DNA from 2 places in the Cytobacillus sp. SAFR-174 genome. Region 1 is predicted to be linked to the other one. Evidence: riboswitches for the same ligand, from Rfam matches in the RefSeq annotation. Region 1 holds a riboswitch; the other holds the start of a gene.

What was found. Region 1 has a riboswitch for glycine ahead of purU (formyltetrahydrofolate deformylase). Riboswitches for the same ligand answer to the same signal wherever they lie in the genome.
Region 2: linked by a shared signal. The riboswitch ahead of gcvT (glycine cleavage system aminomethyltransferase GcvT) and the one ahead of purU (formyltetrahydrofolate deformylase) in region 1 are both predicted to bind glycine.

The regions. Positions count from the first base shown of each region.
Region 1 covers NZ_JBQCMZ010000010.1:87,679-91,980, reverse strand. The annotation lists partial or broken gene ACTHRG_RS12175 (alkaline phosphatase D family protein) at 1-40, opposite strand, end outside; gene ACTHRG_RS12170 (hypothetical protein) at 349-666, shown strand; gene ACTHRG_RS12165 (FbpB family small basic protein) at 899-1,024, opposite strand; gene purU (formyltetrahydrofolate deformylase) at 1,088-1,954, opposite strand; glycine riboswitch at 2,093-2,193, opposite strand; gene ACTHRG_RS12155 (MFS transporter) at 2,352-3,539, opposite strand; gene ACTHRG_RS12150 (glycosyltransferase) at 3,674-4,302, opposite strand, start outside.
Region 2 covers NZ_JBQCMZ010000022.1:1,292-5,593, reverse strand. The annotation lists gene ACTHRG_RS19035 (DEAD/DEAH box helicase) at 1-1,059, opposite strand, end outside; glycine riboswitch at 1,240-1,328, shown strand; gene gcvT (glycine cleavage system aminomethyltransferase GcvT) at 1,488-2,591, shown strand; gene gcvPA (aminomethyl-transferring glycine dehydrogenase subunit GcvPA) at 2,608-3,954, shown strand; gene gcvPB (aminomethyl-transferring glycine dehydrogenase subunit GcvPB) at 3,947-4,302, shown strand, end outside.

The sequences.
Region 1 (4,302 bases):
ATTTCCTGATTAAATCATCAATCGATCTCTCATTGTTCATTTTCTTCACCTCTTAACATGGATTCACAATTGATTATAAGAGGTGTTTTTTAAAGTAATATGAAGACATGTAAAGGAAGAAAATAGATTCTCTGCCTATTTTATCAGGACTTTTGTAAGGATTGGTTGTTCATACAGCCTATAATCTATATTTGCGGTCAACAATCCTTTGTATTCCCGCACCTTTTGCCCCAGATTTTTTTACAATATAAACATAGAATATTAACGAATCCTGTCAGATTCTTTTAGTTTACTAATCTATAAATAGTGGTTATGATGATAGTTATAATCTTGAAAAGGGGTGAGGGAATGACGAAACGTCAGGTAATGCCACTTTTACTGCTGTCTGTGTTTTTATCCTTTCTCATTACCCAATACCCTGGAGTCCATTATAATGACATTCCGATGGACCAAAGCAAAGCGGTAACAGTTTCGGACTTTACCGAGAGCTTCCTATTAAAAGATGATCCCAAAAAGCATATCTTCACGTTGGATATCATCTCTTTATCCATTACAATCCTGACAGTTATCCTTTTTGTATATAGTGCTCTGCACATCGCCCGCAGGAAAAAGATACTTTATACTCCAATTTTCTACGAGGCGAATTATGTCATTCAAGCTCCTTAATTGTCCAGCAAAACAATTAAAGGAGGAAGACATAATGTGGATTAGATTTTTAATGATTGGGTTATTTTCATTAACAGCTTCCAGCCTGTTCTTTTATCAGGGGATGGAAATGTATCATGCTTTCACAGATTTCTTCAGACAAAAATAAAGAGTAGGCGCCCGGGGATTCCCTGGGCGTTTTTAATTCATTTAAAAACCCGGCCTGTTTTATTCCCAGGCCGGGTGTACTTTCTTACTGTGCTTTTGCATATTTATCGTCTATTTTTTTTTCGATCTTCTCAAGCTCACGGCGATCTTTTAAAAGTTCTTCTCTATTAACCTTTATCATTTCAAGCATTGATAATTTTTTCTTTTTCATTTCTGCTCACCTTCTTTCATGATGGTAATCTTTCTGGATGCAAGATCTTTTTTTCAGTGCCGCTTAAAAAACAATCGTCTTATTACCATGCACTATGACTTTGTCTTCCACATGCCAGGCGACTGCCTGTGCGAGGACCTGCCTCTCCACATGCCTGCCGGCAATTTTGAGATCCTGTGCAGTGTGCCGGTGGTTAACCCGCTGGACATCCTGCTCAATGATCGGCCCTTCATCCAAATCATTTGTTACATAATGGGCGGTTGCCCCAATCAGCTTGACTCCGCGGTTAAACGCCCGGGCATAAGGATTGGCTCCCACGAAGGCCGGCAGAAAGCTGTGATGGATATTGATAATCCTGTTTGGATATTTGGAAATAAAGCTTGGTGAAAGAATCTGCATATATCTCGCAAGCACAATGAAATCCGCTTTTCCATCCAGCAGCTCAACCGCCTTTTGCTCAGCTTCCGCTTTAGTATCCGGCGTAATCGGAACATGATGATATGGTATTCCAAAACCCTCCACCACTTCCCTCATGTCAGGGTGATTGCTGATCACTAAGGGAATATCCACTTCAAGCTCCTTTGATTTCCATCGCCACAGCAGCTCGAGCAGACAGTGATCCATTTTAGAAACAAATATGGCCATCCGCTTGCGCTCGCCTTTGCCGCTCAGCTTCCACTCCATAGAGTATTCCCTGGCCATCTCAGGCAGATCTTCTTTCAGTTTTGAAAAGGACTCATCAAAATGATTCATATCGAATTCAATCCGCATGAAGAAGATGCCTGCCAGCGGATCGGTTGTGTGCTGGTCAAAATGCACAATGTTCGCGTTATGCTCCAGCAGAAAGTTAGAGACTGTGGAGATGATGCCTGGCCTCTCTGGACAGGATATCAGCAATGTCGCCCGGTTTGCGTTAACATTTATATTCATCTAGATTCCTCCAACTGCCTTGCCATCCATATAAAAAGGACAGAAAAAAGGCGGCTTCTTTATCCCCCTTCTCTGTCCTTTTACCTGAGAGTTTGACCCCTTTGGTGTCGCATAGTCCATGCGCGCTCTCCAGAGATGCGTCCGACTGAGGTTCTGTCTACCTGAGAGATTGGCTTCAAGGGTATTTTTGAAGCTTGCTCCTTCGGTGGCTACTGTATGCTCTCTCCCGCAGCCGTCATTCGCTCAATATTTTTGTTATTTTCAGAATAATATATTTTTTAACTTATGTCAATCGAACTAGGTTTCTTTCACAAAATTGCCACAATTCTCAGCCTGTATTTATAGCTGATTTCCTTTGGGAAAAAGAAAAGCTTGAAGACAATGTCTCCAAGCTTTTTTACACAGCAGCCTTCGGTTTTGGCTCCCTTTTTTGCCATGCAACCGTGATAAATAACGTAACAATCAATAAGGCCAGACCGAGAACAAACGGATAGGTTATCCGTACATCGTAAAGCACACCGGCAATCGTTGGCCCCAGAACGTTTCCAATGCTCATATAAGCATTGTTCATTCCCATCGCAAACCCCTGTTCATTACCGGCCATTTTTGAGATTAGCGTGGTTAAAACCGGGCGCAGAATGGAAGTTGCAAGGAAAATGATCAGCGAAATAACGAAGAAAAGTGCATAGCTGCCTGCAAACAGTGAAACTAGGAATCCTGACGCGGCAACAGCCAAAAAGATATTCAATACCTTTCCCTCTCCGAATTTATTAACCACCCGATCGACTACGAATAACTGAACAATAACACTAATGACACCCGTTGAAGTCACCATAATGGCAATTTCCTGCGGAGTAGCAGCAAACTCATTATCAAGGTAGAGCCCCAGCACTGATTCATACGCCATTAGTCCAAAGCTCATCACCAATGTAATGACAAGCGGAATAAAATATGGCTTCTTAACGGACATGGCCAGTTTCTTGACCATCGGTTCCTCTTCAGGCATCTCACCCGGCACTGTCTGCAAAGTGCTGCTTTCTTCGAGGAGGACAATGGAGAATAGAACAGCCACTAGAGATACTAGCGCTGAGATCAAAAACGGCATTTTCAGGCCGAAGTCTGCCAAAAACCCGCCAATTCCAGGTCCAACCACAATTCCAAGTGACATCGCAGCTGATACAAGGCCATTCCCTTTTGCACGCTGCTCCATGGTAGTAATATCAGCAATGTAAGCAAAAATGGCTGGAATCAGCAAGGCAGCTCCAACGCCACCAATAACACGTGAAAAGTATAGCAGCCAAATGGAATCTACTGCATAAAAGACCAGCATGGATAATGTCAAACCAGCTAACCCGTAAATAATCATCTTTCTGCGGCCGTACTGGTCAGCCCACTTCCCTGCAATGGGAGAAAAAATCAGCTGGGCACCCGCAAAAATGGCAATCATCAGGCCTGCTGCCGTTCCTCCCTGATTGATGGATTCCAGATAAGCCGGCAAAATCGGAATGATAATCCCAAAGCTTCCGATTGCAATAAACATATTGATCATCAAAATGATCATCTTTTTCTTCTGATCCCCTGACAAAACGGATACCCCTCCTTCTATATGTGAAAAATTTACATTATTTTTTTCGGCACGCTAAATAGCTTATAATGAGACATGCTGCTTTGTCAAAGGAAAAAATAGAGAAGCTCCAGCAAAGCTGAAGCCTCTTTTAATTACCCTTTAAATTTGTCCGGGAATTGCTTAACAACCGCATCAGAAATGACATCTGCCATCATAATAATATGCGACACTCCCTCATCAATCGAAACAATTCTTGCTTCCCAATCCTTAACAAGACTTGCTGTCAGATCATCTGTTACTAATTCTAAATGCTTATAAAGCAGTTTTTTCACATCTTCATTTTTCAGATTTGGATTGGCTCCGCTTAGAAAAGCAGCGATATCATCGGCATTGCGATACCATTTTTTGTTCAGCTGGTTCACCTTTGCTCCCTGCCCGCTCTTAGCTGCCTCTACAATATCACCCGCAATGACAATATGCTCTTTAAGAAGTTCTGTCAGCTTAGCTCCTGCAGCTTCGCCGTAATAAGGCTTAATGGAATTTCCTATGTCCTCCTGATTTCTAAGCAGGCGGGCCAATACCTGCTTCTGATCCTCTGCTCCGGCAGTTGAGGCACTTGTAATATAGTTGCTTGTCCATAATACATGGTCGATCCAAAGCTTGCGGAATTCGTTTTCAAATTTAACCTCTGATTGGGTGAGACACGGTTTTTGTGCAGCTGCACTGCCCGGTGCTGTCAGCATATTCAGGGGCATGAGCAGCATTATTCCTATGATCAGTA
Region 2 (4,302 bases), on a different contig from region 1:
TTCAACCTTTTTAATAAGGTATTGTATTTGCTCCTGGAAAGCTATTGAAGGCTGCTCCTGTCTTTTCAGCATATTCTGAAGCGTAAAATAGACAGCTTCTCTGCTTGAGCATGCCTCTCTTTGCAGGGTCATTACTGAAAACTGGCTGGAACTCACCCAATTTTCTTCACTCCGCAGCTCTGTTACAGCTTCATAGAGCTCAAGCTCTGCCTGCGAAAATTCAATCGGTATGGTTTCCACATGCCGTTTGGTCCATTCAATCCCGGTATCTGCCCTGCGGTTGCGGATCATGACTTTGTTTACGAGTTCCTTTAGATGTGCATCATCGTTCAAAGATCGTGAGTCTTTTTTATAATTTTCATAAAAAGCTGATTCATTGCCAAGATGTCCGGGTTTAAGCAGGGACACAAGATTGAAAATTTCACTGATTCGATTCTGAATGGGTGTTGCTGTTAATAGCAGGCAAAACTTCTTTTTAAGGTTTTGTACAAATTCATAGTTTCTCGTTTTATTATTTTTCAGCTTGTGAGCTTCGTCTATAATGATCAGGTCATAATCAAGGCTGTAAATAATGTCTCGATGAGGATTGCGTTTGGCTGTATCGATGGATGATACCACAACGTCGCATTGTTCCCATACATAGCTTTTCCGCTGCGCCACAGCAGGAATGAAAAATTTGCTGTTCAGCTCCATGGCCCACTGGGAAACGAGGGAAGCTGGAACAAGTATAAGGACTTTTTTTACGAGTCCTCGGATCATATATTCCTTTAATATCAGCCCAGCTTCAATCGTTTTTCCAAGACCGACTTCATCAGCCAGGATCGCCTTGCCGTTCATGCTTTCGACTACCTGCTTGGCCACTTCCAGCTGATGGGGAAGAGGAGTAAGGTTCGGCAGATGCTTCGGAGCCTGCAAGCCTTCAAAGTCAGGAATAGTGGTATGGTTCTCAACCTCAACAGCCAGTTTATAAAGCTCCCAGTTTCCCCATGGGCCGTCGTCATCAATCCTTTTTAAGAATTCATCCTGCCAGGCAGAATCAAAGCCAATTTGCACTGTCATAAAAACAGCTCCTTTTATCTATATAAAGATATTGCCCAAACCTTGTTAAGGTGGTACGATGTTAATAGCTTTGAAAGTTTTGAAAGTTAACACATTACATTTAGTTAACCGATGTAATGGATGCTTAATTTTTTCTGTTTGGTATAAGTATGACCATCTTGGAAAATTTTATAAATGCGAATGATAACAAGGGGAGAGACTACATTTGTAGCGCCGAAGGAGCAAGCAAAATCTGTGAATCTCTCAGGCAAAAGAACTCTTGTTTGACGCAGCTCTGGAGAGTGCTTTTTAATAAGCCACCCAAGGGGACAGCCGGTTTCGGTAAACTTTCAGGTGCAAGGACAGAGATCTTCTCATAATTGAGGGGATACTCTGTCCTTTTTTATGTTCCTAAAACAAATTTCAAAAGATTTAAGGGGGACGAGTAAATGTCACAGTTAAAACGCACGCCTTTATATGAGGTGTACAAGGATTACGGAGCCAAAACCATCGACTTCGGCGGCTGGGACCTTCCTGTTCAATTTTCTAGCATTAAAGAAGAACATGAAGCAGTCCGTACAAAAGCCGGCCTTTTTGATGTATCCCATATGGGTGAAATCGAAGTGAAGGGGACGGACAGTCTTAAATACCTTCAAAAAATGATGACGAACGATATTTCCAAATTAAAGAACTCAGGTGCTCAATATACAGCCATGTGCTATGAAAATGGCGGAACTGTTGATGATTTACTTGTCTATAAAATAGAGGATGACCACTATTTGCTGGTTGTAAATGCTTCTAATATCGAAAAGGATTTCAATTGGCTGCAGGACCATGCTGAAGGCAATGTGGAATTGAAAAACCTTTCAGAAGATATGGCACAGCTGGCGATTCAGGGGCCGCTTGCAGAAAAAGTGCTCCAAAAGCTTGCTGGTACGAATCTATCGGATATCGGATTCTTCAAATTCCAGCAGGATGTTGATTTGAATGGCAAGAAAGCGCTTGTCTCCAGAACTGGATATACAGGAGAAGACGGATTTGAAGTTTACTGTGATGCCAAGGATGCAGCCGCATTATGGAATGAAATTCTTGAAGCAGGCAAAGAAGAAGGCGTTCTCCCATGCGGACTTGGCGCAAGGGATACCCTTCGCTTTGAAGCAAACCTGGCACTCTATGGCCAGGAGCTCTCACCTGAGATCACACCGCTTGAGGCAGGAATAGGCTTTGCTGTCAAGGTGAATAAAGAAGCGGATTTCATCGGAAAAGAAGTGCTTAAGAACCAAAAAGAAAACGGGGTGCCGCGCAAGCTGGCCGGAATTGAAATGATTGACCGCGGTATTCCGCGCCATGGATATCCTGTATATAAGGGAGAAGAACTGATCGGGGAAGTGACAACAGGCACTCAATCTCCGACATTGAAAAAGAACATCGGCCTTGTTCTTATCAAGAAAGAGCATGCGGAGCTTGGAACTGAATTGGAAGTGGAGATTCGCGGCAAACGGCTGAAGGCTAAGATTGAAGCAACACCTTTTTACAAAAGAGAAAAGAACTAACCGGGGGGAGAAAATGATGAAACATCGCTATTTACCGATGACAGAGTCTGACCAGAAAGCAATGCTTGAGAAAATCGGCGTCAGTTCTGTGGAAGAATTATTCAGTGATATTCCCGAGAGTGTAAGATTTAAGGGCGAATATAAAATCAAGCCGGCGAAATCAGAGACAGCCTTACTGAAAGAGCTTACTAAAATGGCTCAAAAAAACGCTGATCTTCGCACAAATACATCTTTCCTTGGTGCGGGCGTTTATGATCATTACATGCCGGTCATTGTGGATCATGTATTATCCCGTTCAGAGTTTTATACTGCCTATACTCCTTACCAGCCGGAAATTTCCCAGGGAGAGCTGCAGGCAATTTTCGAATTCCAGACCATGATCTGTGAATTAACAGGAATGGATGTTGCCAACTCATCCATGTATGATGGCGGAACTGCACTTGCTGAAGCAGCCATGCTAAGCGCAGGCAGCACACGCCGGAAGAAAATATTAATCTCAAGCGCAGTTCACCCTGAATCGAAGGAAGTAGTCAAAACATACGCAAAGGGCCAATATATTGAAGTGATTGAGATCCCTCATAAAGAAGGCACCACTGACCTTGAAGCCCTAAATGAAATGATTGGCGATGATATCGCTGCTGTGATTGTACAATACCCTAACTTTTTTGGCAGAGTCGAGCCATTAAAAGAGCTTGAGGAAATTATTCATGCCCACAAGTCCATGTTTGTTGTTTCAAGCAACCCGCTTGCTCTTGGCGCACTGACACCTCCGGGAAAATTCGGAGCAGACATCGTAGCAGGAGATGCTCAGGTTTTCGGTATTCCTACGGCTTTTGGAGGCCCTCATTGCGGATATTTTGCCGTAACATCCAAGCTGATGAGAAAAGTGCCGGGACGTCTTGTCGGGCAAACGGTAGACGATCAGGGACGCCGCGGTTTCGTGCTTACCCTTCAGGCGCGTGAACAGCATATACGCCGTGATAAGGCAACGTCCAATATCTGTTCCAATCAGGCTCTCAACGCACTGGCGGCATCTGTAGCGATGACTGCTCTCGGCAAGAAGGGCGTAAAGGAAATGGCTGCTGCCAATATGCAAAAAGCCCATTATGCAAAACAGCAATTTAAGGCTGCCGGCTTTGAAGTTCCATTCGAAGGTCCCTCATTTAATGAATTTGTCATTAAGGTGAATAAGCCTGTTAAGGAAGTAAATCAAAAGCTCCTTGAAAAGGACATTATTGGCGGTTACGATTTGGGCAGAGATTATGCTGACCTGAAAAATCATATGCTTGTTGCTGTAACGGAATTGAGAACGAAGGAAGAAATCGATGCATTCGTTAAAGAAATGGGGGATTACCATGCATAAGGAAGATCAGCCACTCATCTTTGAATTAAGCACAGAAGGCCGTATCGGCTACAGCCTGCCGGAGATGGATATTCCGGAAATTGACCTTGGCGAGCTTCTTCCTGAGGGCTATCTGCGAGAAGAAGAGCCTGAGCTGCCGGAAGTGTCAGAACTTGATATCATGCGCCACTATACTGCACTTTCCAAACGAAATCATGGTGTTGATTCGGGATTTTATCCACTTGGATCCTGCACAATGAAATATAATCCTAAAATCAATGAGAATGTAGCGCGCTTCAACGGTTTTGCCCACTTACACCCGCTGCAGGATGAAAGCTCTGTTCAAGGTGCGCTGGAATTGATGTATGA